Regions from separate parts of the Marinobacter sp. bablab_jr008 genome, predicted to be linked through region 3. Evidence: predicted binding sites of a transcription regulator. Region 3 holds the regulator's gene; each other region holds the start of a gene.

Region 1 (11,347 bases), on a different contig from region 3:
GAAACCGTCAATGGCGGTAGTCGCGATACGATCAATACCGAGACCACTCGTGAGTATCGCGCCATTCTCACGGGTGACCGTAAAACCCTGTTCAGAGCCAAGCTGGCAAGAATTGGCGAGCTGACGGGTGTTGTCGAGGACGAAACTTTCGAGATTGTTGAGAAGAATGCTCAGGGTACCTATGACCCAATTGAGGAGCTGGTATTCCCGCTGGAGCAGGATGAAATCACCTTTGGTGTGCGTGCGCTTGTTTATAACAATCTTCAGGATGAGTTGGACGACAACGCTGCGCCTATTGGCGTCGATGTAAATTACCAGGCTGGCCGGGCCGGATATGCGAGGGGCGAGTCTGAAACACTGCTGAGGTTGAACCTGAACCGTCTGATTGAACCGCTGGTCTGGAGTGATGGCTTTATGGCAACGGATGTGTCGCTGGGCCATGAGGGCCGGGTGTTTGTTGCTGGTTACCTTCCCGGGAACAATCAGATCCAGGTCCGCATTTATGACCAGGCGGGTACGAAGCTGCAGATTGTTGAGGTGACAGACCCGGCGATAACGCTGCAACCTTCAGACGTATTCCTGGACGTTGGTGTACGAACGGTCACTGAAAACAATAACCGTGTGAATCGTTATGAAATTGCCGTTGCTTTCAGCTCTGACCAGGCAGAACCGGGTGCTCCCGTTGGCGGGTCTGATGCGGTAACGGCCCTGTTTCATTATGACGGTGCTTCGGGGAACTATCTTCCGAGCTGGATCGGAAACAATATCTTCAGAATTGGCACGCCGGCGGACGATTCGGTGCGATGGGTGGGCATTAACGGCACCACTGGCTATGTGTTGGTGGGCGGCGAAACCCGCGGTGCCTGGAATACCGATGCCTACCAGGGCGGCACCGACAGTTTCCTGGCCCGCATTGATACGGCGGAGAACGCAGGGGCTCTGGAGCCGACCCTGGCCTGGACACGGCAGGTTGGCTCATCAGGTGATGAGACCGTGGTCGGTGGTAGCTCACAAGGCTCGCTGGCTCTGCTGTTCGGGGCGTCGCCAATGACGCTTGATGGCCTCGGAAATGTTGGCCCGTATTTCTTCAATGGCAACACCGGAGAGTCACCGACCGTGTATCAGGTGGGTGAAGACAGCTCTGAATCGCTCGGGGACGGTCTGTATGGTGGTGCCGGGGTGGTGCTGGTCGGCGACGCGCCCTATAGCTACCGATTCCGTGAAGCGCAGCCAGAGGATGCCGGTACCGAAAATGCGGAGGATGAAATTATTCGCACGCGGCTGGATAATCGGGCCGGCTTTGTTTTGGGATTCAATACTTCAGGCGAACCTCTGAGCGCGTACACCGTTGATGATGCGGGTGATCTATCCAACGAATTCCTGACCCGTGGTGTCCGGTTTGACGGTGATATTGTGGTGTCGGGCAACACCAACGGGAGCTTTGTTGAAGGCCAGGCGGCGCCGGTGGCGGGCACAGAGAGTATCCTGGCGAGAGTGGATACCTCCGAATCTGACGTAGCCTTCCGCAACTGGCGTAGGCAACTGGCATTCGAAGGTCTGGACATTCTCGATCTGGAGAATTACCGCGACGATGAAGTGGTGGCGTTGGTGAACCGAAATGGCGAAAGGATGCTGCTTGTTTTCAGCCCGGAAGGTGAGTTACTGACACCGATAACGCCGTAATCCTCCGGGTTGCAGGTCCGGGGTGGGTCAGACCGCCCCTTCCTGTCGGCCCGCATTGGCATAGAGCTTCAGGTAGTCGGTGCTGGTGACCACGCCGGCGGGTTGTCCGGCAGCATTGATGACCAGGGCCGCATTCAGCCGGTGAGCGAGCATCAGGCGTGCCAGTTGATGGGCATCGGTTTCGGGAGATGCAGTCAGAAAAGCCGGTAGTTCGATGTGAATCAGGCTTTGGTTCAAAGCTTCCGAACTGTTCTCGTGAATCCACGAAAGAAGCCAGCGCAGGTCGATCAGGCCTGCGACATTGTTATCCGAGAGCACGACCAGATGGTGAACGCCGTGTTCTTCCATGGTCTCCAGCGCCTCTGCGACGGTGGCAGAAGCAGGAACCGAAAACTGCGCTGGCGAGCTGATGTCGGCGACGGGCAGGTAAACCCTTTCCTCCCGACGTTCGCCCGCAGCAGCGGCACCATACTCCTGAAGTGCGCGGAAGCTGCTACCACCACCGCCGCTGTGCACCGCCTGCTGGAACTCGGCGTCGGTAGCCTCGCTGTGTTCGGCAGAAATGGACGCAGACTCCGACAGCTCGGTGACATCGCCCACCCGGCGACTTCGGAACGCTTCGGGTAACCGGGTTCCGATCGGACGTCCGGGTTCACTGACGAAAATGGACATGGTTCCACCTCTCCGGGGATTTCCCCCTCTACTGCCACCTTATGACGGTTTATCGGCCGCCGGACCGTTCGCTATAGCTCGAGTTTATTACTATACGGTTAGTTGGTTCCGGTAAAGGCGTCCCGTTTCCACACGACGGGCCAGTCGGGTATTCAGGCAGGCCGGTTGCTGGCAGATCCGGTCGGCCAGATATTCCGCCAGCAGGGGAGCCCATACCAGGCCTTTGCTGCCAAAACCGGTGAGCAGATACACGCCGGTCCGGGATATCTCATTGTTGCCGGGGCACGGACCTGCCACCGGCTGATAGTCGTGTGTGGTACAGCGAAATCCCACGCGCCCCTGAAGATGTTCTGCCTGTATGTGCTCTGAGATGTTTACGGAGGGCAGCAGTTCCCGAAGTTGGTCCAGGTTTTCCTGATGCCCCTTGGGCGTTGGTTCGGGGTTATCGTCGCGAAGATCAAATGTGGCACCGGTTATGGCACTGCCGTCATAAGCGGGGTTCAGGTATTTGGTGCCACAAATGACTACATCTGGAAGCTGGCAGTCGTCTGCGGGTATACGCGTGACCTGTCCGCGAATGGGCTTGAGGCGCAGTGACTGGCCCTCAGGTACAGGAGCGAGGGCAGTGCTTTCATGGCCGGCAGCAACCACAACCTTTGCGGCTCTGAGAGATCTTCCGTCACTGGCCTGAATGACCCAGTGGTTGTCTGCCCACCTCAGCGTATCGGCCTTGAACCCGAAAATCGTGCGGATGAGTGGGTGCTCAATCAGCGTTTTGCACGCTCGGGCCGGTTGTAGCCACCCGGAACCCGGAAACCATAGCCCTTCGCACTGGAGCGGTATGCCGGCAATACGACTAGCTTCTGCGGGTGATACGGCACCCAGCAGGTTTTCGGGGTAGCTGCTGCGTTCGAGAAACCGCTTTTGGCGATCCTGCTCCTGGTCTGTGGCTGCGAGCTGCAGCAACCCGCTTGGGTGCCAGAACTCGCCCTGCCAGCGTTGGTAGAAGCGCTGACTGAAGCAAAGCGCGGTGGCTGCGAGCTCTGTCTGGTCGTTGTACTCGACACCGAGTTTTACGTACAGGGCCCCCTGGTCGTTACCGGAAGCTCCTGCTCCGGGGCCCCTGGCCTGGTCGGCAAGCACCACCGGAACGCCCCGTTCCGCCAGGTTGCGGGCCAGAGCGGCACCGGCGATCCCGGCACCAATGATGACGATGGGGTCAGTTCCGACAGTGGGGGCAGAGACATCTTCGGAGGTTGGCAGTCTGCCGGTCAGCATTTCCCGCTTGCGCCCGAAGCCGGGAACTTTCGCCATCTCGAAGCCTTCATCTGCCAGCGCACGACGAACCCTGCCGACCGAGGTGAAGGTGGCCAGGGTGGTGCCTGGTTGGCTGTGAGCCCGAATCTGATGAATGGCTTTTTCGAGCCACATGTCCGGGTTCAGCGACGGCGCAAACCCATCAAGGAACCAAGCGTCGGCCACGAATTCCAGTTCGTTCCAGGCGTCCAGTACATCGCCAAAACAGAGGGTAAGCCTGATAGCGCCGCCGCCAAGTACCAGGCGGTGCGTTCCTTTGATCAGCGGTGGGTAGTTCTCAATCAGCTCCCGAGCCAGGGGCTGCAGCCCCGGCCAGCTCTCCAGGGCCTTTTCCAGATCGGCCAGAGACAGGGGGTAACGTTCCACCGAGATGAAGTGAAGAATTGCGTGGTCTTTATCGTCAGGTCGTTGAGCCAGCCACTCGGCCCAGGTCGCCAGGAAGTTGAGCCCGGTTCCGAAGCCTGTCTCGGCGATCACAAAGTGGCTGTTCCTGTCGAGTTCGGCGAAGCGCCCGGGTAGTCCATTTCTTTCGATGAACACGTAACGGGTTTCGGCCAGACCGTCATCTCTGCTGAAGTAAACGTCGCCAAAGCGCGCTGATTCAGGCACTCCGTCTCGCCATATCAGCTCCGCCGGTTCCATTGCCGGCGGACGAAGGTCGTTAATCATGGGGCTTAGTTGTCTTTTGTGATTTCTTCGGCGGACTCGATGATGACCGGGCTCACCGGAACATCGGCCATTCCGCGCTGGTAGCCGGTCTGGACCCCTGCGATACGATCAATCACACCCATGCCATCGGTCACCTTGCCGAAAACCGCATAGCCCGGGCCCCGAACTCCGGCGTTCAGGAAATCATTATTGGCCACATTGATGAAAAACTGGCTGGTGGCAGAATCCGGCGCATTGGTTCGGGCCATGGCGATGGTGCCGCGAAGGTTGGGCAGGGTGCTGGTAGCTTCGTTCACGATGGGAGCTCGGGTCTGTTTACGCCCCAGGTTCTCATCGAATCCGCCGGCCTGAACCATGAAGCCGGGAATAACCCGGTGAAAGATGGTGCCATCGTAAAAACCGCTGTTTACGTAAGCCAGAAAGTTTTCCACGGTTTTGGGCGCAACATCGGGCCGAAGCTGAAGCACGAAAGAGCCCTCCGTCGTGACAAAACGGACCTCAGGAAGTGCCGGTTCCTCGTTCTGCGCCACGGCTGGTGAGGTGGTCAGCAGAGTGGCAACGAAGGCAAACAGGACAGACATCACAATCGGGACGAGTTTTACGGGATTTGTCATTTCAAGGCAGCTCTCTGTTACAGGTGGTGACCAGAATACTGAGATAATCCGGTTATTACGTAGTTTGTGCAGATCTTAACAGATCATTACGCCATTAAGGGCAAATCAGAACAGCACGCTCAGAGGTTGTGGGCTACGCTTCACTTGACTGTTGAATACCGGGCCGGGTTGTACGGTGATCACTGATACTGCAGGAGGAATCTGGTGAGAATCCGTCAGGGTTTTGAAGAGAAATCCCGGCTTGGCCGGTTGCTGATCAATCGTGGCTACCTGTCTGAAGGTCAGCTGGAAGAAGGGCTTCGTGCTCAGAGGGAAACCGGGCAGCGCCTCGGTGAGGTGTTAATTGCTGCCGGCTGGATCTCAGAGAGGGAACTCCACCGCGTACTCAAGCATCAGTCGCGTTACCGCAATGCAGCAGCGCTTGTTACCATGGTCACCTTGCCATTTCAGCCCTTGGTGTCACTGGCGTCCAGCAACACCAATGCAGCGCAGATAGGCGCCGGAGCGGGCGAACTCTACGAGCGGAGCGGACTCACCCCCCTCTCGGAAGAGGAAATGTCAGGGGTGTCTGCACAAAGCGGTATTGGCCTGATGGAGCGTCTGGAGGCCGTGTCTTCCATGCCCGCCAGCGCCCGGGACGATCTCTCAGGAGAATCTCCCGATGTCGATGTGGTGGAAGGGATCAGACTGGCGGCAAATGTATTCGTGCCGGTGCTCAGTTTTCTGGATTCAGACCTTACAATTACGGGTGTGCATTACCGGGACTCAGAGCCTCGCTACACGCTACAGGAAGACGGAGGCCTGAGGCTGGCATTTCCGGAGCGTATCGAGGAAATCCGGATGGATAATATTCGCGTGGTGGGCGGCCAGACTCCACCCATGGGCAATGTCAGCATTCGCGATATCCGCTTTCACCCGGATTCCCAGATGACCATCTATACGCGTTGAAAATCTTGCCCTGAAACGAAAAATGCCCGGAAGATCTCCGGGCATTTCGTTGTCTGTGAGCGATGGGCGTATCAGGCGCTGGCCAGAATGTTGGTGCTTGAGACGTTGGTCTGCTGACCTTTGGCACCATAGAGCTTCTGCTGGGCGGAAGCACCTCGGAAGATGTCGGTAAGGCGTGACAGGCGCTTTTGCAGGTGGCCAAGAATTCGGCCGTTGTTCTGATTCACGGCCTGGCATTCGCGCAAACGGGTGTCGGCGTCTTTCCAGAGTTGGTACAGCTCATCCATACCAGCGGCGCGAATGAAGCGTGATGGCTCTCCGGCATTGGGCTTGTAGCCCATATTCACCAGCAGGTGAATCTTCTTTTTGGCGCGTTCGCGTATGCCCTCAAGAATCTGGTTTTTCCGGCTGGTCATTTCCTGGAGGTGTTGGATATCCGCAGAGGAGAGCACGGATTTTTCCTGGTGGAGTACTTCCGCCAGCGACTCAAGCTGGCGGATATCTTCCTGAAGAATCGCTTTCAACTGTTCATGTGCAGTCATGCTTTACTCACCCGAAAATGCTTTTATCCATCTCAAGCATTTTCTGGGCCAGTTTCTGGGCATCTACCTTGTAGGTGCCGTTCTCAAGAGCAGAACGAATCTGTTCGATGCGATCATCGTCCATTTCGGGGTAGTCCCCCAGCTTCTGCTCAAGTTGCTTCAGGTTTTTCGCCTGATTGCTCAGGTTCACGTTTTCGCCACGGGCAGCGGGGCTCTGGGCCTTGGCTTGCTCGCCTGTGGGCGCCTGTGACGTTCGATTGCCTGAGGCTTTGTCGGCCGTGGTGCGCGTGGTGTTGACCTGGCCGGGGCCAATTCCATTTAAGTCAACTGACATATCAATACCTGCTTGCCTGGGGCCACAAGAAAGTGGCGTATTCGGGTTTATATCTGCTTAACGGCAAATCCGCGCCATACTTTAGTTACAAAACGGAAAACATTTGCCGCTCTTGCTGTTTGCCGCCTTACATCGGAATTTCGACCCGCCCGGCGCCAACGGCACGAGCTTTGACTGTCCGGGACGAGCGGAGATTTTCCACCAGTACCTGTTCTCCAACGCCCGCGCTCGCCAGTGCCTTACCGCGAGATGATACCGAGAATGAGCCTGAGCGCGCGGTGATAATAACATGGTCACCCCGCTCAATCGCGTTGGGAGCTTCAAGGAGATCCGGGGTCATTACCGTGCCGGCGTTCACCGGGCGGCGCATCATCATGCCTGAAACGGACTCTTTGCGGGTGAGTACGCCGCGACGACTGGCATTGATCTGCACCGAATTTACGGTGACCAGGTCCGGCGTCAGGCGTTCGCCCCGCGCCAGAGGACGGGCTGCTATCAGGGCAGGGCCGTGAACCTCGACGCTGGTGGTAACGTACATTCTCCAGGGGCGCTCACCACTGCAGGAAATCAGGACCGACGGGCTGGTGGTCTGTAGCGGATCGCCCGCAAACTCGGCGTTCAGCCCCTGGTTGCAGGCAGCAAGGGCGATGCGGCTGTCGATAGCGCCAACTTCGTAGCGGCTCGTGTAGCCCTCGGCAGCAAGGGTTCTGGACCACTCTGCCAGGAACGTCTGGGCAGCGTTACGGATGGCTTCAGCACTGGTTCTCTCTGAAGACAGAGTGATTGGGCTCAGTGATAGACACAATGCAGCCAAAAAGATGATTCGCATACGCACCGGTTTGTCCTATGCTGTCTGTATCTGTGGATTTTGTCGAAACACGTTAAGGATTCGGGTTGTCGGGCCGTTAACCCTTAACAGGTTTGCAGGCGTCAAAGATTTGTCTTGGACAGGCCTGAAAACACCTTGCAAAGGTCAAAGCAATATTGATGCCGGTATAGGCACGCCAGGAGTAAAGCATCATGGCAGGGGTATTAGACAGCGTTAACCAGCGCACCCAGCTAGTCGGTCAGAACCGGCTTGAGCTATTGCTGTTCCGTCTACGGGGGCGGCAGTTGTACGGCATCAACGTATTCAAGATTAAGGAAGTTCTTCAGTGCCCGAAACTGTCGTCGATTCCCAATAGCCGGAGCGTCGTCAGAGGCGTTTCCCACATTCGTGGTGAGACCATTCCCATTATTGATTTGAGTATGTCGATCGGTCTGCCGGGTATTCCCCAAGAGCAGTTGTCTACCAGTTTCGTGATCATCACCGAGTACAACCGTAAAACCCAGGGCTTTCTGGTAACGGGCGTAGACCGGATCATGAATATGAACTGGGAAGATATCTTGCCTCCGCCGAAGGGCGCAGGGAAGGATGTTTACCTGACAGCGGTTACGAAGATTGACGATAAACTTGTAGAAATCATAGATGTAGAAAAGATTCTTGCAGAAGTTTCTCCGCTCAGGGAAGATGTGACGGAAGAGCTGGTGAGTCGAAGTGCGGAACGCGTTCCGGGTCATTTGCCCGTGCTGGTTGTGGATGATTCTTCCGTGGCTCGCAGGCAGATCGAGCGTTGCCTGACCGCCATCGGAATGGAAGTGGTTACCAAAAATGATGGCAAGCAAGCGCTACAGTATCTCAGAGAGCTTACTCAGGACGGGTCGAAAGCGAACGACCACCTGTCTCTGATTATCTCTGATGTTGAGATGCCGGAAATGGACGGCTACACCCTCGTTACCAGAATCAAAGAAGATGCGGCTCTGAAAGAAATGTATGTAATGCTGCACACCTCGCTGAGCGGTGTCTTCAACCGGGCGATGGTGCAGAAAGTGGGCGCAGACGATTTCATGGCGAAATTCAGCCCGGATGAGCTGGCCGAGCGAGTAATGGAAATTATTGATCAGCACTGATGCTCGGCTGATGGTTTCACCCACGAAGAGATCCAATGAAAGCGGACATAACGCCCCAGGAATACGAAGCCTTTAAAAAGTTCCTGCAGGATGCGTGCGGCATCCTGCTGGGTGATAACAAACAGTATCTTGTAAAGAGCAGGCTTCGGCGCATTCTCGAAGAAAACAGCCTGAATTCCCTTGGAGAGCTTCTGGAACGATTAAAGAGGCCTGGAAGGGCAGGCTTGCGCGAGGTGGTCATCGACGCGATGACGACCAACGAGACACTTTGGTTCAGGGACAACCATCCGTTCCGGATTCTGCAGGAAAAGCTCTTGCCAGAGTTTGCCGAGCGCAGTTCACTCCAGCCGTTAAGAATCTGGTCTTCCGCCTGTTCTACTGGCCAGGAGCCATACTCCGTAGCCATGGTAATTGACGAATTCCGCCGTACCCGGCCGGGTAAGCTGCGGGATGTAAAAATCACGGCAACGGACATTTCCAAAAGCGTGCTGGAGGTTGCCCGGAGAGGCGAGTATGAAATGATCGCCATCGGCCGCGGGCTGTCGCCGGAGCGTCAAAAGCACTTTTTTACCCCCTCGGCCAACGGTGGTTGGCAGATTCGACCGCAAATCAAGTCCATGGTGGAATTCAAGGAATTGAACCTGCTGGATCGATACATGCTTGGCAAGTTCGACATCATCATGTGCCGGAATGTGCTGATCTATTTCTCAGCGGAACTGAAAAAGGACATTCTTACCCGGCTGCATGGTGCTCTGAACCCCGGAGGCTATCTGATTCTTGGTGCTTCTGAGTCTTTGAACGGGCTTCCCAATCTCTACGAAATGGTCCAGTGTCACCCTGGCATCATCTATCGCAAAAAATAGCCGGGAACTGTTCAATGCGGAGTAGGGGACCGATGTGGAGAATCTGAACCTCCGACATCTCTATTATTTCTGGGTTATTAGCCGCGAAGGCTCTATTGCCCGAGCCAGCGAGGTGCTCGACCTGGCACCCCAGACCCTCAGTGGCCAGCTTGCGACCTTTGAAGGCGCGGTGGGTGGCCGGTTATTCAGCCGCGAGCGCCGGCAACTGGTGCTCACAGAACTCGGCCATATGGTTCGCAGTTATGCCGATGAGATCTTCGAGCTAACCGGTCAGTTGTCTGAAACCCTGAGGGCGGGGCCTGAACACAGGCCGCTGTCCTTGTCTGCGGGCATATCGGCGTCTATCCACAAACTGATCGCCTATTACCTCCTTCACCCGGCGATGAAGCTGAACCGGCCCGTGCAACTGGAATGCCGGACCGGCCGGACGGAAGATCTTCTTCTCAGCCTCAAGCGGAAGGAGCTCGACGTTGTACTGACCGATAGAATGCCCCAGGCAGAATCTCCTGAACGTTTCGCGGTTCATCCGCTATCCCGGTCTACCATCAGTCTCTTTGCTGCACCCGAACTGGCGGAGCAGCTCAAAACCGGCTTTCCTCACTCGCTCAATCACCAGCCGTTACTGGCGAACGCTACCGATGCGCCGTATTTCGAGAAACTGATGCACTGGTTCAATCTCAATAATGTCCGAATGAACCTGGTTGCCCGAGTTGATGACAGCGCCCTTATCAAGGTGTTTGGTCGGGAGGGACTTGGTGTGTTCGCGGCGCCTACGATGATTCAGGATGAGGTGTGCCGTCAGTATCAGGTGGCTCTGATCGCTTCGCTTGATGAGGTGACGGATCAGCTGTTTGCGGTCTCCCGAAGCCGAAAGCTGGCCCATGAGGGGGTGAGGGCAATCTGCGAGGCTCGTCAGGGGATCTTTGAGCGCTAGACTTCACTCTGTTAAAGCATCGAAAAATACGATGTTTTTTGCTTAATAAAACTTATTTTATCGAATTCTGCAGTGCTCCATTATGGAATCGTATTCCGCAGTATCCAGAGGAGCGCAGCTATGAAAACGATTCACAAGTTCAGACTTGAGCCTGGTAAAGAGCCTACCACCCTGACCTTGAGAGAGGGTTATGAAGTGGTGCGCTGCGAGTATCTGGTGCCGCACAAAGCGGTCTTCCTTTGGGTACAGCAGCCTTTGAATGTAACCACGCCTACTGTGGAACGGCAGTTCCGGGTGGCAATGTCGGGTGAGCCGGTTCCGGATCGGTTCCAATACATCGATACCGCTCTTGATCCGTTTGGTCCTGAGGCCTACCACGTCTTCGCGGTGCCAGCAGGTGAGTTGCATCTCACGGGGAATGGCCATGAGCGGGCCAGTGATGAATTGCTGGGTGGCGCCGGGTGGCAAGGGCGTTACGCGTCCTGAATATCATCTCTAGCTAGCAGCGTTGCACGCTCTCTTGGGCCCCGATTGGGGCCCTTTTTACGTTTCAGGAGAATGATTGACCGGTAAGTGACCGGTTTTTACCCAGATGACCGTTTCATGCTCTACGAACGGATGGTGTTGGCTCAGATGCGGGCTGCGAATCCAGCTCCCGGCGGGATAACGGCCGTGTTCATCACAGAATTCGCCGGACAGCACAAAAATCTCTTCTCCACCAAAGTGACGATGTGGCTGAAAGGTCTCGTTGGGTGGCCACTTCACCAGGGCAACGTGCTCATGCTCGAATTCGTGCAACGGCATAACCTGTAAACCGCCAA
Region 2 (8,068 bases), on a different contig from region 3:
TTTCTGCGGCGAAGTCGGCATCGCGGATTCGGCTGTTGGAGGCCGATAGGTTTTCTGAGGTGGTGCTCAGGTTCGCGATGGTGGACTCGAAGCGGTTTTGGACCGCGCCCAGCTCGGCTCGGAAGCCGTTGATGGTGTCTATGGCGTAGTCGACGGCGATCATGGCGAGGTCTGCACCCTCGCGGGTGGAAATGTCCAAATTGTTCATGGAGATTGTGTCGTCTTCGACTGTGGCAACCACTGACTGTAGGGTTTCTGTTGCAGGGTCGAATACGCCGTCACCATCAAGATCTGCCTGAATATCGATAGTGAAAGGCTCGCCGAATTGAGATGAGAAGAAGATCTCATTGTTTTCTGCATTGAGATTCGCCTGGATTCCCGTTTCGTTTGACTTGGCGTTTACTTGACTAACAATGTCGTTGAGCGAGCTGAGGCCTTCAAAACTATAGTTTGTACCATTGATTTCGACACTGAAATCGTAAGTGTCTCCATCTGAGAAGCTGTCCGCAAGTGTCTGGTCGGCTCGCGGAGTCAAGTCAAGGCTGCGGTTGAATGCAGCAGATGCGTCGTTTGCTGTGATGGTTACTGAAGGCGGATCGAATTGAGAGCCGTTGGCGACTGTAATATCGAATGACTCTGTGCCCGAGTTGTAGGCAACGGAGGTATTGGCGTCATCAAATTCGGTTTCGATCAGGGCTGCGATATCGTCGCCAGATGCACCCGCTGGAATCTCAACAGTGCCACCTCCAACCTCTAAGCTACCTCCGTTTGTGAAGTCGAATCCCGAGATTGCGTAGTTGTCTGTATCCGTGACCTCGCTGCCAGATGCGTCAATATTCGGTACGTCGTCGGTAACTGTGTTTGCGTCGGTCGTAGCAAGATTGAAGTTTGCGGTGATTGCAGTCTCGTTCGCATTCTGAAAAACGATTCTGCCAAACGGATCAACATCGACGGCTATTCCGTCGAGGAGAGGATCACCACTACCCGAAATCTCGTTGGCGATGGCATCTTTAAGAGCAGTGGGGCTGGCATATGTACCGGGGGTGATCGTGAGTGGTACGGTGTTTATTGTAATCGTGCCCCCGAACTCCTCCACACCGTCGAATGCAAAAGTATTCGAGAGGTTTACTAAGGTTTCGCCAGGTGCACCTTGCTCGACAATGAACCCCCCAAGCCCATCAGTTTCCTTCAAAACCGACCCAATCTGGCTTCCCCGGGAATCTAAACCGCTTATAGCAATCGTTTCGCCAGTATTAGCCCCAACCTGGAAAGTTTGCGTCGCAAACGTACCGTCCAGCACCTTCAATCCGTTAAAGGAAGTTTGGCTGGCAATCCGGTTGATTTCCTCAATCCGCTGCTGCACTTCCTGGTTCAGTGCCTGGCGGTCGGAAATGCTGTTCGTCGCGTTCGCCGATTGAACTGCCAGTTCACGAATCCGCTGCAGGTTGTTGGTAATCTCATCCATTGCGCCCTCAGCCGTTTGCGCAAGGGAGATGCCATCATTGGCATTTCGCTGGGCCTGATTGAGGCCGGCGATCTGGGATTGGAAGCGCTCGGAAATAGCAAGACCGGCCGCATCGTCTTTAGCAGAGTTAATCCGCAGGCCAGAAGACAACCGTTGCAGTGCCACGTTGGCATCGCCTTGGGATGCATTCAGATTGCGCTGAGCATTCAGCGACGCAATGTTGGTGTTAATGACCTGAGGCATATCTATTCTCCTGCTCAGAGGTGCCGGAAACCAGATGCCCGATGTTGAAAGGGGAACCCTTGCCGGCGAAAATTCGTTAAATTGCCGTTTTGCCGTATACCAAGCGAAGGGCGTGCCAGTTTTAAGAAAGTGGCTTTACATGCCTGTTTTAATTGATGGTTTTTAGATCAGGTTTTGAGCAGGGTATTGCCTTGTGCCGGAAAGTTGGCGTGGGGGATGGGAAAAGGATTGCCGGTTTTGTGGAGTTGCGTTGGTACATTTCACCCCAGAAAATGTCCTGGGGTCTGACCCCAAATTTCAAACTTGCGTATCTTCAGGCTTCTCCTGACAAGGTGCGTCATCGCCATGGAAGCGGGCGGCACCATTTTCGTAGGTTACATAATAATGCCCAAGCCTACGCTTGCGCTCGAGTTCCTTTTCAACTGCGCGAGAAAGACTTTCGAGAATGGTTGCTGCTGATATTCTCTGACCATCCGCGTTCGGTGTCACTTGAGAGACTCCTGAATTAAAAGGTGATACAGCCCTGACCCGTTCGGGCCAGCGATAACCCAGCAGGTAGGGATGTGCAATGTTACGTGTGCTCTCAATCAGTAAGTTCGGATGGAGTATAGCGAAAGGTGCTGGGGCTATCGAGCAATTGGGTGGGGTGGGCGCCAGTACATTTCACCCCACCAAATGTCCTGGGGTCTGGCCCCAAAGGTACATGGGGCTCTGTTATCGGGCTATGATAGAGTCTACGCATTCTCGTGACCGGGTAGAGCATCATGGCAGAGACCCCCATTCCAGATATCTTCAAAGAACACGCCGGCGACCTTGCAGAACTCTGTAGGCGTCATCATGTCAGCCACCTTGCGGTTTTTGGGTCGGCCACAACGGACCGTTTCCGGGAGGAAAGTGACCTGGATTTTCTTGTGTCGTTTGAAGCTGGCTTGTCAGCTCGACAAACAGCCGCTGCTTTCTTTGATTTGAAACTTGAGTTGGAGGCACTTTTCAATCGGCCCGTTGACCTGATCACCAAGGCCTCTTTAACAAATCCGTATTTTCGGCAATCCGTGTTGGCTGTTCAGAGAGAGCTATATGCGGCTTGAATCCATAAGGCGATCTAGTGCTGCTAGGGAGATAACGTGCTTCAAGTTCTAATCGGTTCGGGAATAGCATTTATATCTGCTGTCTGTGGGTGGTTTATCAGTCATCGCTGGCAGCAGAGGAATTATCGGCTGGCGGTGGACGCAGATAGGGGGCGCCTGAATCAGAGTGTCGAGAAGTGGGCCACAGAGGTTGTCGACGTGATGAATCGCATGCATGCCCATTTTGAACATTCGAGTCACCAGGAAGCGATTGAAAGATCGAGGGAGCTGGTTCTTTCTCTTTCGATTCTCGTTGATCAGGGACGGCTCTATTTCCCTAACGTAATGAGGGGAGTCTACGGAGAGGAAAAACAACAATCGAGGCAGGGCTATCGCAGTGCTTTGCTCGACCCACTGGTTGCAGCAATCGAGGTGTCTCGGGGCGTTCAGCCTGAGTTTGACTTGCCCGACACCAAGAAAAAATATGGCAGTAACCGAAATTCGAAGGCTTTGCGGTTATACCTTAACGCCTTTTTGTCGTTGGTTGAGCGTGTGCTCCTTGTGGAGGTATCTCATCAGAAGCTTGTTGCCAGATTAACCGAAGTAGGTGATCGCGAGGAAGCGCAGCAATTGGAGCGTCTTCTATGTCCAGAGCCTGGCAGTGGGCCGGTACCCCCAGGGCATAAATACTGGTTGGGGCAAGAAAGCGGTCCTGAAATTCCGAACGAGAGTGTGATTTTCAAGTGACGGTTAGCTGGTGGCAGGTGTCGAATTCGACTTTTTACATTCCTTTACAAAATCGTTGAAATTTTTTCTAAAGCAACCGGGTGGGGTGCCGTTAAGTGGAGTAACAGGGCGGCGCTACCAAACCAAAAGATGGGCGCCAGACCTTTTCCATGAAATAACGACATCTGTCGAAGGAGAAGCAATATGGCTCTCGGTATTAACACTAACGTCGCTTCACTGAACGCCCAGAACCAACTGAGCAAGTCTCAGGGTCAGAATGATCAGGCTCTTCAGCGCCTGTCTTCCGGCCTGCGTATCAACTCCGCCAAGGACGACGCTGCCGGTCTGGCGATTTCCACACGCTTCCAATCTCAAATTTCTGGTCTGAATGTCGCGACCCGTAATGCTAACGATGGCATTTCTCTAGCCCAGACGGCAGAGGGTGGTCTGGATGAGATCACCAACAACCTGCAGCGGATTCGTGAGCTCGCGGTTCAATCGGCAAACGCCACGAACAGCGCATCTGATCGGTCGGCACTGAACGCTGAAGTCCAGCAGCGGATTGCGGAGATTGATCGAATCGCCAGCCAGACGTCCTTCAACGGTCTGAAGGTTTTGGATGGTAATTTTGGAACAGATGCTTTCCAGGTCGGTGCTAACGCAGGTGAGACAATCTCGATCAACCTGAGTCAAGGGGTTCGGGCTGGTCAGATTGGGCAAATTGCTGAGCAGGAAAGCGCTAATCGTGTTGACGGCAACTCCACCTCAGGTACAGGTACCATCGCTGTAGGTACTGGCGCAGCAGTTAATATTGGGGCTTCAGTGGCTGGAACTGAGGCTGGTCAAAGCTCCAGTAGTGCATTTGCTAAAGCTGAGGCGATTAAAAGCGCTGGAATTGCTGGCTTGACGGTTGAGGCAGAAACTACAGCTGAATTCACCATTGCAGACACAACTGGCACAGGAACGGGTGCGAACTACACGCTTGAGATTAATGGTGTTACTGTCCTGGATCAGGATCAGGAAAATAATGGGGTGCTTACTGTAGCGCAGATTAAGGACGCCATTAATGCTGAATCTAGCGAAACAGGTGTTGTCGCCTCACTTTCGGGGTCGGATCTGACTCTGACAGCTGCGGATGGGCGTGATATCACTATTAACCAGATTGTTGCCGGCGGCGCTGGTGGTGGTTTGACTGCAGCTGCTGGCACTACACTTGGGACGACTGCCGGGGCGACTGCTACCAACGGCGGAAAGCTAACCTTAAGTGCTTCTGAGAAAATTACTATTGCTGGAGATGGTGTAGCTCTTGGTTTCGCCAACAATAACACCGTTATCGCAAAGGACACCAGCACGCTGTCGAGTGTTAAGGTTGATACTGTCGCTAACGCTAACGATGCCATCAAGCGGATCGATTCTGCAATCACTACAGTCAACGGGCTCAGAGGCGCGTTGGGTGCAATTCAGAACCGTTTTGAAAGCACTATTGCGAACCTCGCAACAACCTCGGAAAACCTCAGTGCCTCCAACAGCCGTATCCTGGACGCTGACTTCGCGGCAGAAACTGCCAACCTGGCTAAATCCCAGGTACTGCAGCAGGCCGGTATCTCCGTCCTGGCTCAGGCAAACGCCCGTCCGCAGCAGGTTCTGTCCCTCCTGCAGTAAGGGGCATAGCGGTAACGGCCGGAACCCTCGGGTTCCGGCCTTCCGCCGTTGAAGGATAGCGAGGTAAAGCTATGAATGACGTTAACCTGAACAGCCCGGACCTGAAACTGGTACGCTCTGGCGCCCAGGCTCCGGCCAAGGCAATGTCGTCATCTCAGGCCGAGGGCCGGAACGCCCCTGACCTTACTGCTTCGGCTGCCGGTACCCGCCAGGTGCAGGCTCCCCAGGTTGCTCAACAGGCTTCGCAGGCTGAAAAGCTGCAGGTCCGTAATGAAGAGCAGCGCAAGGAGCTGAATGAGGCGGTTAGCCAGTTGAACGACTTTGTTCAAACTGTGCAGCGGGATCTTCAGTTTGAAGTGGATAATGAAATGGGCCAGACCATCGTAAGGGTGGTTGATCAGCAAACCCAGGAAGTGATCCGCCAGATCCCGGACGAAGTGGCAATGAGGTTGGCAGAAAAATTGCAGCAGGACGAACCGCTGACGTTGTTTAACATCAAAGTGTAAAAGCTTGCCGCTTTTGCGCGGATGTAAACGACGGTATTTCAGCACCGCCGCCTCTGGAAAAGAGCCGGCGGTGTTTGCGTTTGAAAGGATTGGTTTGGCCACGGACGACACGGACTAACACGGACGGTCAAGCAGTTCGGTTTCGTTTCTTGTCCGTGAATGTCCGTGTCGTCCGTGGCTAAAAAAGCTTAGATACACACAGTTACAAATCGGTTCTATATTTAGGGCAAAAGAGGCAAAGTTTTGCCGCCTGCTGCCGATAAACTGATCAGTACAGAGATTCGCCCCCCTGAGGAGGCACGGTTATGGCCAGTATTTCATCATTAGGTATCGGCTCCGGCGTTTTGACGTCGGATCTTGTCGACCAGTTGGTGGCTGCGGAGCGCAGGCCCACGGAAGTTCGGCTGGATCAGAAAACGGAGCGCACCGAGGCGCTTATTTCCGCCTATGGCAAGTTGCGCAGTGCCGTCACAGAGCTGCGGTTGCCTATGCGCCAGCTGGGTTCTGCGGATGCGATGAAGTCGTTTTCGGCCACGTCCTCGGGTAGCAATGTTGATGTCTCGGTGGATGCCGGCAAGGCGGCACGGGGCTCTTACAGTGTTGATGTGGTGGGCCTCGCAGAATCCCAGGCGCTGGCCAGCACAGAAACCTTTGCGGATCGCGACGCCACCAGTATTGGCCGCGGTACGATGACTCTCCAGGTGGGTGACAAGACCACCAATATCACGATTGACTCTTCTAATGACACTTTGCAGGGCCTGGCGAACGCCATTAATGAGGCCAACGCCGGGGTGTCTGCGGGTGTGATTGATACCGGTGACGGATTCCGGCTGACGCTCTCCGCCGATGACACTGGCACCGCCAATGCTGTGAAGATTACGGCCAGTGAAGAGGTTGGCGCAGAAGGGCTGGCGCGGTTTGCGTTTGACCCCGCAGACCCCGAAGGCAATCCGGCGATGGAACAAACCATTGCGGCCGCCGATGCCCAGATGAAAATTAACGGCGTGCTGATTACCCGTTCAACCAACACCATTGAGAACGTGGTGGATGGATTGACCTTCAACCTGACCGATACCGGAACGTCCACCGTTAAGGTAGAGCAGGACACGGCGGCGGTTGCCGAGCGTGTTCAGGCGTTCGTAGACAAGTTCAACGAGCTGCAGGGCACCATCCGTGAGCTGTCCTCATTTGATAGCGAGACGGGGCAGGGCAGTATTCTGACCGGGGATTCCACGGTTCGGAACATCCAGAATCAGCTTAAGAGAGTGCTGACAGACGTTATACCCGGTTTGGAAGGCGCCAATGTGCGCAGCCTGGCAGACGTGGGCATTGGTACCGATTTCCGCACCGGTGAGTTGCAGTTTGATAGCCAGAAGTTTCAGCAGCAGCTTCGGGAAAACCCGGATGATGTTACGGCACTGTTTGCCGAGCAGGGCAGAACCAGTGATTCCCAGGTGGAGTTTGTTCGTAGCGGCTCTAATACTCGCCCGGGTGATTACAGCATTAACGTAACCCAGATGGCGACTCGGGGCAGCCTTAATTACTCTGTCCCAAACACGGCAGATGCGATTCAGGTTCAAGCCGATAACAGTTTCACGTTCCAGGTGGATGGTGAAACCACCGCAACGGTCTCGATTGCTGCAGGTGATTATTCCGGTGAGGATTTTGCCGCTGCCATTCAGACAGCCCTTCGTGAGAATACTGCGTTGAGTGCAGCTGGGCGGTCGGTTCAGGTGGCTTATGATGCTACAGAGGGGTTGACGTTTACCTCTAACCGCTTTGGTAGCGATTCTAACGTAAGCCTGACCGGGCTGAGCAACGTTACTGGGCTTAACACCGCCACCGGCACCGCCGGCCAGGATGTCCAAGGCACCATTAACGGCCAGACCGCCCAGGGCGACGGCCAGGTGCTGTTCCTGGCAAACAGTGCCGGTGGCGATGCCGCTGGTCTGCAGGTGCGCATTACCGGCGGTGACGTTGGTAATCGCGGCTCGGTGAAGTTCATCGAGGGTGTGAGTGAGCGCGCGGTAGATGCCATTACCAGCATTCTGGGTGCAGACGGTGCATTGAGCTCCCGTACTGACGCCCTGAACCGGGACCTGGAGCGCATTCAGGAAGACCGAATCAAGCTGGACTTGCGGATTGAAAGCTATCAGGAACGCCTGGTGAAGCAATTCAGCGCTGCCGACTCCCTGATCTCCCAGTTGAATAATACGCGGGATTACGTGACTCAGCAGCTGGCGGCCCTGGCGCCGAACCGGCAGAACGATTAATTCAGCTATACTGATGGTTGGCCAGCCAACCATGGCATACCGGATAACGGTGACACGAGGTTATATATGAACGGTTTACAGGCGTATCAGCGCGTTAATACCCAAACCAGCATCACCGATGCAGAC
Region 3 (11,347 bases):
CCGGCCTTCTCCCTTACGTCCGGCGCTTCGACACCATGATCCACGGAGTTTCGGACCAGGTGCACAAGTGGGTCGGCCAGCGCCTCGACCAGGTTTTTATCCAGGTCGGTTTCCTCACCGTGCATCACCAGGTTCACTTCTTTTTTCAGACTCCGGGCCAGATCACGCACTACCCTCGGGAAACGGCCGAAAACTTTCTTGATCGGCTGCATCCGTGTTTGCATGACGGCAGCCTGAAGATCCGTAGTCACTACGTCGAGGTTGGCCACCGCCTTGTGCATGTGTTCGTCTTCACTTTCGGAACCCAAACGCTGCAGGCGGTTCCGCACCAGCACCAGTTCGCCCACCATGTTCATGATGTCGTCCAGGCGCTTGGTATCTACCCGAACCGTGGTTTCTCCCGCGGGTGCGGCCTCACGGGCAGGCGCGGGCGCAGAGGCCGGCTTGGCAGCGGCCTTGCTCTCGGCTTTGGCTTCTGCTTTCTTTGGTTCCGGGGCCGGTTCGGCCTTGCCGGATGGAGCAGGCGCCGGTTTGGGCTCGCTGTCGGAAGACCCGGCACTTGGGCCGGCGCCCTTGCCATGCAGTTCGTCCAGCAGGTTCTCGAATTCGTCGTCGGAAATCAGATCGGCGTCGCCGGCTGATTTTTCTGAGCCACCGCTGGTGCTGGTTTCTGCCTTGGCTGTTTCCTCTTCCGCAGGCGCGCCGGCAAACTGGCCCTTGCCGTGAAGTTGATCCAGCAGAGCCTCAAATTCGTCGTCGGTAATCTCATCACTGTCTGAGCCGCCGGCGGATTCAGCCAGAGTGCTCACCTGCTCGTTGCCGGCCGGTTTCTGGCCGTCGGATTTTTCATCCGCCAACGCGTCCAGCAACTGCTCGAATTCTTCGTCAGTGATATCGCCCTGGTCCCCTTGCTGCCCGACCTCCGCAGACGACGGCTCCGGTGCCGGGGTTGGCGCTTCCGCCGCCGGTGCATCCTCGGACTCGGGTTTGGCGAGTGCGTCCAGGGCTTCGATCAGTTCGTCCGGCGCGGGCGTCGGCTCTTCCCGGTTGCGAACTTCTTCGAACATGGCGTTAACGTTGTCCAGCGCCTCCAGAACCACGTCCATCAGTTCCGGAGTGACCTTGCGCTTGTGATTCCGGAGAATATCGAACACGTTCTCTGCAGAGTGGCAGCAGTTAACCAGTGCCTCCAGCTGAAGGAAGCCTGCGCCCCCTTTCACGGTATGGAAGCCACGGAAAATGGCGTTCAGCAGATCGCTGTCATCGGGATGCTGCTCCAGATCCACCAGCTGCTCCGACAACTTTTCGAGTATCTCGCCGGCTTCTACCAGGAAGTCCTGCAGGATCTCTTCATCAGCATCTAACGCCATGCGTCACCCTCTTTATTATCAGAATCCGAGACTGGACAGCAGATCGTCCACATCGTCCTGCCCCGAAACTACATCTTCCCGCTCATCAGCCTTAATCTGGGGCCCTACCCCTTTTTCGGCCGATTCTTCTTTTTCTTCAATCTGGTGCACCGTGCCGGTCAGCTGATCCACGTGGCTGGCCATCACCACCAGACCCAGAAGGTTGTCTTCCACCTCTTTCACCAACGCGGTGACCTTCTGGATAACCTGGCCGGTCAGATCCTGGAAGTCCTGAGCCAGCAGGATTTCCGACAGGTTCTGGTACAGACTGTCGGAGTCCGTCGTCAGGCCAGCGAAGAACTTGTCGATGCGACCATAAAGCTCCCGAAACTCCGCAGGCTCCATTTCACGACGGCGCAGACGCTGCCACTCATCCCGCAGGGCAACCGCTTCATCCCGCATGGCGTGAGCCACCGGCATGCTTTCCTCAACCAGATCCATGGTGCGGTTCGCTGCCTGGCTGGTCATCTGAACCACATAGGCCAGACGGTCAGAAGCGTCGCTCATCTTCGACAGCACTTCTTTCTGCTCGGCATTACGCGGGTCTATCTGGAAGTTCCGGATTGCCTCATGGAGGCTGCGGGTCAGTCGCCCCACTTCCCGATACAGACTCTGATCGCGAACCTCGCTCAGTTCATTGATCAGGGTCATCGCCTTGGCATAATTCCCGGCGTTTACATTCTCGGCCAGGTCGGAGGCCTGTTTTTGAAGCTTCTCCGCCACCTCCGGATCAAGGCCCTGATGGTTCTGTTTGGTATCACTCATGGCGAGCCATCCGACCTCTGGTTACTGGATTCGTTCGAAGATTTTCTCGATCTTTTCCTTCAGCACGGCTGCCGTGAAAGGCTTGACCACATACCCGTTCACCCCGGCCTGAGCCGCAGCCACGATCTGGTCCCGCTTGGCCTCTGCCGTTACCATCAGAACCGGCAGGTTCTTCAGGTTTTCATCAGCACGGACAGCCTTCAGAAGGTCAAAGCCCGACATGCCGGGCATGTTCCAGTCAGTCACCAGGAAGTCATACTTGCCGCTTCGGAGCATGGGCAACGCGGTGTTGCCATCGTCCGCTTCATCCGTATTGGTGAAGCCGAGATCTCGCAGCAGGTTTTTGATGATGCGTCGCATTGTGGAGAAGTCATCCACAATGAGAATTTTCATGTTCTTGTCCAATGGGACCTCCAGTCAGTAACACCCGGAATTCATTCAGCCTTTTGGAAGTCTAGCAGGCTGCTACCTTAAGCGCTTATTGTGTGGTGTTTGCGCACGTTGTAAAGCATCGTTTACCAAAAGCTACACAGCTTGCTGAAAGCGAAACACAGCACCTGGCCGATCAGTCGTTGTCACCATCCCGCCACTCGGCCAACCGGCTGCGAAGTCTCAACGCCGCCTGGCTGTGAATCTGGCTTACCCGGCTCTCACTGACCCCAAGCACCGCACCGATTTCCTTGAGGTTGAGCTCCTCCTGGTAATACAGGCTCAATACCAGTTTTTCACGCTCAGGCAACTGCTCAATGGCGTCTGCTAGACTGCGCTGGAAAGCGCCTGAAGCAATACCGTCCAGCGGATTATCACTCGCTTCTGCTTCTTCTATCGGCAGCTCGCCGGATTCATTGAGCTCATCAAGACTAAAAAGTCTACCGCTGTTCGCGTCGGCAAGTGAGGCATGATACTCGTCCAGACCAATGCCAAGCTCTTCAGCTACTTCGGCATCCTGGGCCTCGCGCCCGGTACGATCTTCCACTTGTTTGATAGCACTGGCGATTCGCCGGGCGTTGCGATGCACTGAGCGGGGCACCCAGTCGCCCTTGCGGATCTCATCCACCATGGCACCGCGGATGCGAATCCCTGCGTAGGTTTCAAAGGTGGCACCTTTGCCGGAAGAATAGCGCTGCGCGGCCTCCAGCAGGCCAATCATACCGGCCTGCATAAGGTCTTCCAGCTGCACTGATGGCGGCAGCCGGGCCATGAGATGAAGGGCGATTTTCTTGACCAGCGGCGCATGCTCTTCAATCAGGGCTGAAGGGCTCCTGGCGCCGGCCTGATGGTAAATTCCCAGATGTTTCGCCAATGTCATGTATCCGGTTTTCTTGTAGGACTGGATTCAGATCAGACTTCGACGAGCCGCTCCACGAAGAATTCGAGATGCCCCCTGGGAGAGGACGGCAAAGGCCAACTGTCCACTTTTTCGGCCAGAGCCCGGATAGCCAGCGAGGCTTTCGCCCTCGGATAGGCATCCAATACCGCTTTCTGTCTTTGGACGGCTTTCTTGACGGCCTCGTCGTAAGGCACGATACCTACATATTGTAGTGCCACATCCAGAAAACGCTCGGTGACCCGGGTCAGTTTTTCAAACAGATGGCGGCCTTCCTGCTCATTGCGGACCTGGTTTGCCAGGATACGGAAGCGGTTGGTGCCATAATCCCGGTTCATCAGCTTGATCAACGCGTACGCATCGGTAATGGAAGTAGGTTCGTCGCAGACCACCAGCAGAAGTTCCTGCGAGGCCCTGAGGAAGCTGACCACCGATTCAGAAATACCTGCGGCGGTATCCACAATCAGAACGTCAATCTGGTCGCCCAGCTCACTGAAAGCGTTGATCAGGCCGGCATGTTCCATGGCGCTGAGCTGGGTCATACGCTGGGTGCCGGAGGAAGCCGGTACAATCTTGATACCACCAGGGCCATTCACCAGCACGTCTTTCAGATCACAATCGCCGCTGAGTACGTCTTGAAGATTTCGATTGGCGGTAATGCCGAGCAACACATCGATGTTGGCGAGCCCGAGATCCGCGTCCAGCAAGACAACCCGGCGCCCCTTCTGGGCCAGGGCGATACCGAGATTGACCGAAACATTGCTCTTGCCGACACCGCCCTTGCCGCCGGAAACCGCAATCACCTGAACCGGATGTGGTCTGCTCATACTGTTATCAGTCTCTTACTACGTTCTTGTACGGGCACGCGTGCCGGTGTTTTATTCTGGTCGCCAACGAGGCTCAGGCACCTTCGGCGACTGTCTGTGCGCTCTGCACGGCCTTAAGCCGTTCTACGCCCAGGCGCACTAACGGAATGGCCTCCGCCCTCTGGAGATCTTCCGGTATCTTCTGGCCATCGGTGTACCAGGCCACCGGTAAGCTGGTCTCCATAACGAACCCGAGCGCTTCGCCCAGGGTCAGGGCCTCATCAATCTTGGTCATGATGCAGCCTGCAAGGTTTGCCATCTTATAGCAATGCCACACGGATTTCATGATACGAGGCTGACTGGTGGCGGAGACCACCAGATGTGTACGGATATTGTGATCGCTGCGAGCCAACTCCGCCAGTTGTTCCTGGTAACCGCGGTCGGCACTGGTCAGGCCGGCAGTGTCAATCAGCACCAGGTGTCGATCCGATAACTCATCAAGAATGTCATCCAGGGAATGGCTCTCATCCACCACACGCACGGGCACATTCAGGATGCGGCCGAACACGAAGAGCTGCTCATGAGCGGCCACACGATAGCGGTCGGTGGTCACCAGGGCCAACGAATCCGGACCATGCTCAAGGACGTAGCGGGCCGCCAGCTTGCCAATGGTGGTGGTTTTGCCAGACCCGGTTGGCCCGACCAGGGCATAGATACCGCCGGCATCAAGCCAGTCTTCGCGACCGGTACGAACGCCGGTCGCCAGCATTTTCAGTGACTGCTTCCAGCCGTCCTCCAGACGCCCGGCCCGGTGCCGACGGGACAGAGAGCCGGCCAGCTCCGCGCCCAAACCGAACTCCTGCAGGCGCTCGGCCAATCGTTGCTGAACTGCGCTGTTGCCGGTCGGCGTGGCAGTTGCAGCCTTACCACTGACCAGATCACGCAGAGAGCTGATTTCGGCACGCATACTGGCCAGTTCATCGGCATAGCCACCGGCGCCGGATTCGCTACCCGCAAACGGCTTTGCCACTGTTACATCACTGGGACGTGACGCCGGAAAATCGGCCGCCTCGAAAGACAAGGACGACGCCGCGCCACCTGAGGCGCCACTTCCTGCGCGCTTTTCCCGAACCTCACGAATGCGACTGCGGGACCGGTTCAGCTCATCTTCCAGCCGACGATGCTGCTCGGCCTGCATCTCTGCCAGCCGGGAGCCGTTGGTGGCTTCAACCGCCCTATCGCCAAGACGCTGACGCGCCATGTTTTCGTCGTAGTCGAGTGCCGTCACGATCTCAACACCACCATCAACCCGGCGGTTAGACAGAATAACGGCATCCGGCCCCATTTCGTGGCTTACCTGCTTCAGGGCCTCAGCCATGGACTGCGCAAAAAACCGTTTTACTTTCATGCTGTTTCATCCTCCCACCGGCAAGCACTCTGGCTCCCCGCGATGCTCCGTCGGTTTATTGACCCACAGAAGCGACTATCGTGATCTGTTTGTTATCCGGGATTTCCTGGTAAGAGAGCACATGCAAACGCTCTACCCCGTAGCTGGCAAACTTCGCCAGTACTGGCCGCAAGGGCCCCGAAACCAGCAGGATGGCGGGCTTGCCGAGCATTTCCTGGCGCTGCACGCTGTCCTGAAGGGATCGTTGCAGCTTTTCCACCATGTTGGGCTCAAGCACCAGACCAATGTCATCCTGACCGCCGGATTGTTGACTCTGCTGAACAGACTTCAGCAATAACTGTTCCAGGTCTGGATCCAACGTGATAACAGGGATTTCGGCGTCGTTGCCACAAATACTCTGAACAATCATCCGGCGCAGCGCCTGGCGGGCTACCGTGGTCAGTACTTTCGGGTCCTGACTCTTTGGATGCACGTTCACGATGGCCTCGGCAATGGAGCGCATATCCCGCACCGGCACTTCTTCTTTCAACAGGTTCTGCAAAACTTTCAACAGGATGCTGATGGAAATCGTGGTCGGCACCAGTTCCTCCGCCAGCTTGGGCGAAATCTTCTCCAACTGGTCCAGCCACTTCTGGGCTTCTTCGTGGCCAATCAGTTCATGAGCGTGTTTCTGCAGGATCTGATTCAGATGTGTCGCCACCACGGTACTCGCATCCACCACGGTGTAACCCAGGGTCTGGGCCTGATCCTTCCTGTCGGACTCAATCCAGATGGCGTCCAGGCCGAAGGCGGGGTCCTTGCCGGCAATGCCTTCAACTTTGCCAAACACCTGCCCCGGATCAATGGCCAGCTCCCGCTCCGGATGGATCTCGGCCTCGGCAATGGTCACGCCCATCAGGGTAATCCGGTAGACGTTCGGCATAAGATCCAGGTTGTCGCGAATGTGCACCGAGGGCATGAGGAAGCCCAGATCCTGCGAAAGCTTCTTACGAACCCCTTTGATCCGACTGAGCAATTGTCCACCCTGGGATTTGTCTACCAGCGGAATCAGGCGGTAGCCCACTTCCAGCCCGACAATGTCCACCGTGGCCACGTCATCCCATCCGAGCTCGCGGGTTTCCCCCGGCGCCGGCAGTGCCTGCCCCTCGCCGCCCGGACGATCCGGAGAAATTTCCGCACCCTGCCGGGCCGCACCACCCGCCATGCCGCCACGGCCAACAAAGCCACCTTCATCTTCAACCGTTTGCTGCTGTTTCTTCCAGATAAACCAGGCTGCGCCGGCGGCCAGCAAACCAAGGCCGAGAAACGCGATGTGGGGCATGCCCGGAATCAGGCCCAGCAGAATAAGGATACCCGCCGCAATACCCAACGCCTTGGGAGCGCTGAACATCTGCTGAATGATCTGGCCACCCATGTCCTGGCTGGACGTTACCCGGGTAACCATGATGGCGGCCGACGTGGAGAGCAACAGCGAGGGAATCTGGGCCACCAGACCATCACCGATGGTCAGCAGAGCATAACGCTCCATTGCCAGACCAAAATCCAACCCGTGCTGCATCATGCCGATAGCCACACCACCAACGATGTTGATGGCCAGAATCAGCAAACCGGCAACAGCATCGCCTTTCACGAACTTCGAGGCACCGTCCATGGAACCGTAAAAATCGGCTTCCTGGGCGATTTCCGAACGGCGATGCTTGGCCTCGTCCTGATTGATCAGCCCGGCATTCAGATCGGCATCAATCGCCATCTGCTTGCCAGGCATGGCATCCAGAGTGAAGCGGGCACTGACCTCAGACACCCGGCCGGCACCTTTGGTGACAACCAGAAAGTTGATGATCATAAGGATGGCGAAAACCACCAGACCAACAGCGTAGTTTCCCCCAATCAGGACTTCACCAAAGGACTCGATGACCTTACCGGCAGCATCGCCGCCCTCATGGCCGTTCAGCAATACAATCCGGGTGGACGCCACGTTCAGGCCCAGGCGCAACAGGGTGGCCACCAGCAATACCGTGGGGAAGGAGGCAAATTCCATCGGCCGCATGGCGTACACGCAGACCAGCAGAATGACGATGGACAGAGTGATGTTGAAGGTGAAGAACACATCCAGCAGGAACGCCGGCATGGGCAGAATCATCATGCCAAGCAGCCCCATCAGCATCAGGGGGATGCCGAGGTTCCCCCGCGTCAGGGATTTGACGTTGTTAAGGACTAGAGCTCTGTCCATGCCGGGTCTGTCTCCACGTATATGTGCCTGCGGGCATTTTCCGGGTCGAAAATCTGACACCAGGGGTCGCTTTCCGGGTGGTATCGCAAGAACCGTACCAGCCCTTGCAAAATTTGACGTCTGAGCACCGTTCAACGCCTGACGCAGCGGCCCAGATACGGTATCCTTTCGCCATTTGCACTATCCCGATTCAAGCCAGAAACCCGAACACACAGGTGACCCCATGCCGATCCACGAAGTGAAGCACCCTCTGATCCGCCACAAGCTCGGCCTCATGCGCCGCGCCGACATCAGTACCAAAAACTTCCGAGAGCTGGCACAGGAAGTTGGCGCGCTGCTGACTTACGAGGCCACCAAAGACTTCAATCTTCAGGAAAAAACCATTGAGGGCTGGGCAGGCCCGGTCTCCGTGGAGCAGATCCACGGCAAGAAGGTAACCATCGTGCCCATCCTCCGTGCCGGTCTGGGCATGCTGGACGGTGTCCTGAGCCTGATTCCGGTGGCCCGGGTGAGCGTGGTTGGCCAGATCCGCAACGAAGACACCCTTGAAGCGGAAACCTACCTGGAAAAACTGGTAGGCGAGCTGGATCAGCGCATGGCCCTGATCATCGATCCGATGCTGGCTACCGGCGGCTCAATGATTTCCACCATCGATTTGCTCAAAAAGGCCGGTAGCACCGAAATCCGGGCTCTGGTTCTGGTGGCTGCGCCGGAGGGCGTGGAAAAGGTTCTGGAAAAACACCCGGACGTGTCCATCTACACCGCATCGGTGGATGAGCGCCTGAACGAGAAAGGCTACATTCTGCCGGGCCTGGGTGATGCCGGCGACAAGATCTTCGGCACCAAGCAGAAGGACGTCTGAGCATGCAGGACCATAACAACGATCCGGTCTGGAAACAGGCTATTGCCGGTTCCCAGATGCTGCTGGTGGCTTTTGGCGCCCTGGTACTGATGCCACTGATTACCGGCCTGGACCCGAACGTCGCGCTGTTCACTGCCGGCCTGGGCACTCTTATCTTTCACATTGTGACCGGTGGCCAGATCCCGATTTTCCTGGCTTCATCGTTCGCGTTCATCGCGCCCGTGCTGGCCTCCAAAGGCCGCTTTGGCCTGGAAGAAACCCTCGGTGGCCTGATGGCCGCAGGCATTCTATATATCATTCTGTCCGGGGCGATTCGCCTGCGTGGCACCGGCTTCATTACCCGGCTGCTGCCTCCGGTGGTGATTGCACCGGTCATCATGACCATCGGCCTGGGGTTGGCTCCGGTAGCAGTGTTTATGGCTACGGGCAAAACCGGTGACGGCCAGACTCAGCTGGTGCCCTACAACACTGCCATATGGATTGCCATGATCTCTCTGGCCGTGACCATCATCATGTCGGTCTGGGCCAAGGGCATTTTCCGACTGATCCCGATCATGTTTGGTGTCCTCGTGGGTTACCTTCTCTCTGCCATCATGGGCATTGTTGACACAACGCCGATCCAGCAGGCTGAGTGGCTGGCAATGCCAAACTTCGTAGCACCGGCGTTCAGCTGGGGCGCTATCCTGTTCATGATTCCGGTCGCCATCGCACCGGCCATTGAACACATCGGCGACGTTCTGGCCATCGGTAACGTTACCCGCAAGAACTATCTGGAAAAACCGGGCTTGCACCGTACCCTGCTGGGTGATGGTCTGGCCACCAGCGCTGCCTCGCTGCTTGGCGGTCCTCCCAACACCACGTATTCCGAGGTAACCGGTGCGGTGATGCTGACCAAGAACTTCAACCCGAAAGTTATGTGGTGGGCGGCGGTGGTTGCCATTGTTCTGGCGTTTGTCGGCAAGTTCGGCGCCGCGTTGCAGACCATTCCGGTACCGGTTATGGGCGGCATCCTCTGCCTGCTGTTCGGTTCAATCGCCGTTGTGGGCCTGAATACCCTGATCCGACATCAGGTGGATCTGTCCCAGTCCCGTAATCTGGTGATCGTAGGCGTGACCCTGGTCTTTGGTATCGGCAACATGGCGCTGGGCCAACTGGAAGGCATCGCCCTGTGCGCAGTGGTTGCCATCATCCTTAACCTGATCCTGCCGGGCGAACGGGAAGCCTGGGGCAAGCGGATTCACGAGCACGAATCCAGCTGACCCCGCGGAAAGCAATATCCTGCCTCTATTCCGGTTCGCCGGAATAGAGGGCTTCAGATATCACGCCGCATATCGGGCGGAATCGGGAAGTCCGGCATGCCGGGCTTCGGCCCCCGGCCCTTGCGGAACTGACGCAGCTGGAAGACGTAGGCCAGCACCTGAGCAATGGCCATGTACAGGCCGTCCGGAATCTCTTCACCAATATCGGTATTGTGATACACCGCCCGTGTCAGTGGCGGTGTTCGCAGGACCTCGACCTTGTTCTCCCTGGCAATTTCCATAATCTTGAAGGCCACCTCGTCTGCCCCCTTGGCCACCACCACTGGCGCGCCCATGGTTTTCTGATCGTACTTCAATGCCACGGCATAGTGGGTCGGGTTGGTAATCACCACATCGGCCTTGGGAACATCCTGCATCATCCGGCGTTGGGCCATCTCCCGCTGGAGCTGGCGAATCTTGCCTTTGACCTCCGGCTTGCCCTCGGTGTCCTTGTACTCGTCCTTGACCTCCTGCTTGGTCATACGGAGCTTTTTCTGGTGATCGTAGATCTGGAAAGGCACATCGATGGCGGCAATGGCAATGGTGGCGCAGGACAGGAAGAAGAAGCTCCAGCCCAGCGTCCACAGCACGTGCTCCATGGCAGGTACGGTCGGCTCTTCGGCAATCGCAAGCAAGTCTTCGGTGCGAAGGTTCAGAATCAGGATGGCGACCGCCATCACCAGGCCCACCTTGGCAATCGCCTTAACCAGCTCGATAAGGGAGCGCATGGAGAACATTCGTCCCAGGCCCTTGATCGGATCCATCCGGTTGAATTTCGGTGCGATGGCCTTGGCACTGAACAGCAGACCGCCGATGCCAATGGAGCCGGCAATGGCGGCAATCAGCAACATCACCAGTATCGGTGACAGTGCCCAGGCCGCCTCTTTGGCTGCCAGTATCAGCTGAACACTCATATGCCGGGTATCAAAAATCGCAGAGCGCTCGATTACGAAGGAGTCGCGCATGATGGACTCAATAGATGCGCCAAGCGACGTACCAAAAATCAGAAGCCCGCCAGCACCGGCCAGCAATACCGCCATGGTGGCGAGTTCCTTGGAACGGGCCGTCTGGCCTTCCTCCTTGGCCTTCTCCAGGCGTCGGGGGGTAGGCTCTTCGGTTTTTTCCTGACTGTTGTCGTTCTCTTCGGCCATGGTCAGGGTTGCCCTTGCAGAGCGCGCATGAAATCAAACGTTTCCCGCGTGGACTGATCGAAGTGTGGCAGGAAATTGGCGTGTAAGACCC

What was found. The regulator FliA, encoded in region 3, starts transcription of late flagellar genes. The targets are predictions, from matches to a motif close to CTAAAGTTTNNNNNNNNNNNGCCGNTAA.
Positions count from the first base shown of each region.
Region 1: flgM (flagellar biosynthesis anti-sigma factor FlgM) is a predicted target of FliA. The motif match lies at 6,837-6,864, and genes of this name have one in related genera.
Region 2: JIF53_RS08675 (flagellin) is a predicted target of FliA. The motif match lies at 3,590-3,617, and genes of this name have one in related genera.

Region 1 covers NZ_JACDWW010000075.1:27,088-38,434, forward strand. The annotation lists gene JIF53_RS15220 (hypothetical protein) at 1-1,683, shown strand, start outside; gene JIF53_RS15225 (CBS domain-containing protein) at 1,711-2,355, opposite strand; gene mnmC (bifunctional tRNA (5-methylaminomethyl-2-thiouridine)(34)-methyltransferase MnmD/FAD-dependent 5-carboxymethylaminomethyl-2-thiouridine(34) oxidoreductase MnmC) at 2,446-4,341, opposite strand; gene JIF53_RS15235 (peptidylprolyl isomerase) at 4,347-4,955, opposite strand; gene JIF53_RS15240 (pilus assembly protein PilB) at 5,160-5,903, shown strand; gene JIF53_RS15245 (flagella synthesis protein FlgN) at 5,975-6,445, opposite strand; gene flgM (flagellar biosynthesis anti-sigma factor FlgM) at 6,453-6,779, opposite strand; gene flgA (flagellar basal body P-ring formation chaperone FlgA) at 6,907-7,614, opposite strand; gene JIF53_RS15260 (chemotaxis protein CheV) at 7,800-8,729, shown strand; gene JIF53_RS15265 (CheR family methyltransferase) at 8,765-9,592, shown strand; gene JIF53_RS15270 (LysR family transcriptional regulator) at 9,627-10,526, shown strand; gene JIF53_RS15275 (hypothetical protein) at 10,647-11,012, shown strand; gene JIF53_RS15280 (cupin domain-containing protein) at 11,070-11,347, opposite strand, start outside.
Region 2 covers NZ_JACDWW010000059.1:11,726-19,793, reverse strand. The annotation lists gene JIF53_RS08695 (flagellin) at 1-1,708, opposite strand, end outside; gene JIF53_RS08690 (hypothetical protein) at 2,006-2,197, opposite strand; gene JIF53_RS08685 (nucleotidyltransferase family protein) at 2,473-2,796, shown strand; gene JIF53_RS08680 (hypothetical protein) at 2,833-3,522, shown strand; gene JIF53_RS08675 (flagellin) at 3,706-5,163, shown strand; gene JIF53_RS08670 (flagellar protein FlaG) at 5,235-5,669, shown strand; gene fliD (flagellar filament capping protein FliD) at 5,975-7,942, shown strand; gene fliS (flagellar export chaperone FliS) at 8,009-8,068, shown strand, end outside.
Region 3 covers NZ_JACDWW010000054.1:209,958-221,304, forward strand. The annotation lists gene JIF53_RS08270 (chemotaxis protein CheA) at 1-1,370, opposite strand, end outside; gene JIF53_RS08275 (protein phosphatase CheZ) at 1,389-2,174, opposite strand; gene cheY (chemotaxis response regulator CheY) at 2,196-2,579, opposite strand; gene JIF53_RS08285 (RNA polymerase sigma factor FliA) at 2,740-3,483, opposite strand; gene JIF53_RS08290 (MinD/ParA family protein) at 3,516-4,328, opposite strand; gene flhF (flagellar biosynthesis protein FlhF) at 4,402-5,715, opposite strand; gene flhA (flagellar biosynthesis protein FlhA) at 5,771-7,945, opposite strand; gene upp (uracil phosphoribosyltransferase) at 8,169-8,807, shown strand; gene JIF53_RS08310 (uracil-xanthine permease family protein) at 8,810-10,066, shown strand; gene flhB (flagellar biosynthesis protein FlhB) at 10,120-11,256, opposite strand; gene fliR (flagellar biosynthetic protein FliR) at 11,259-11,347, opposite strand, start outside.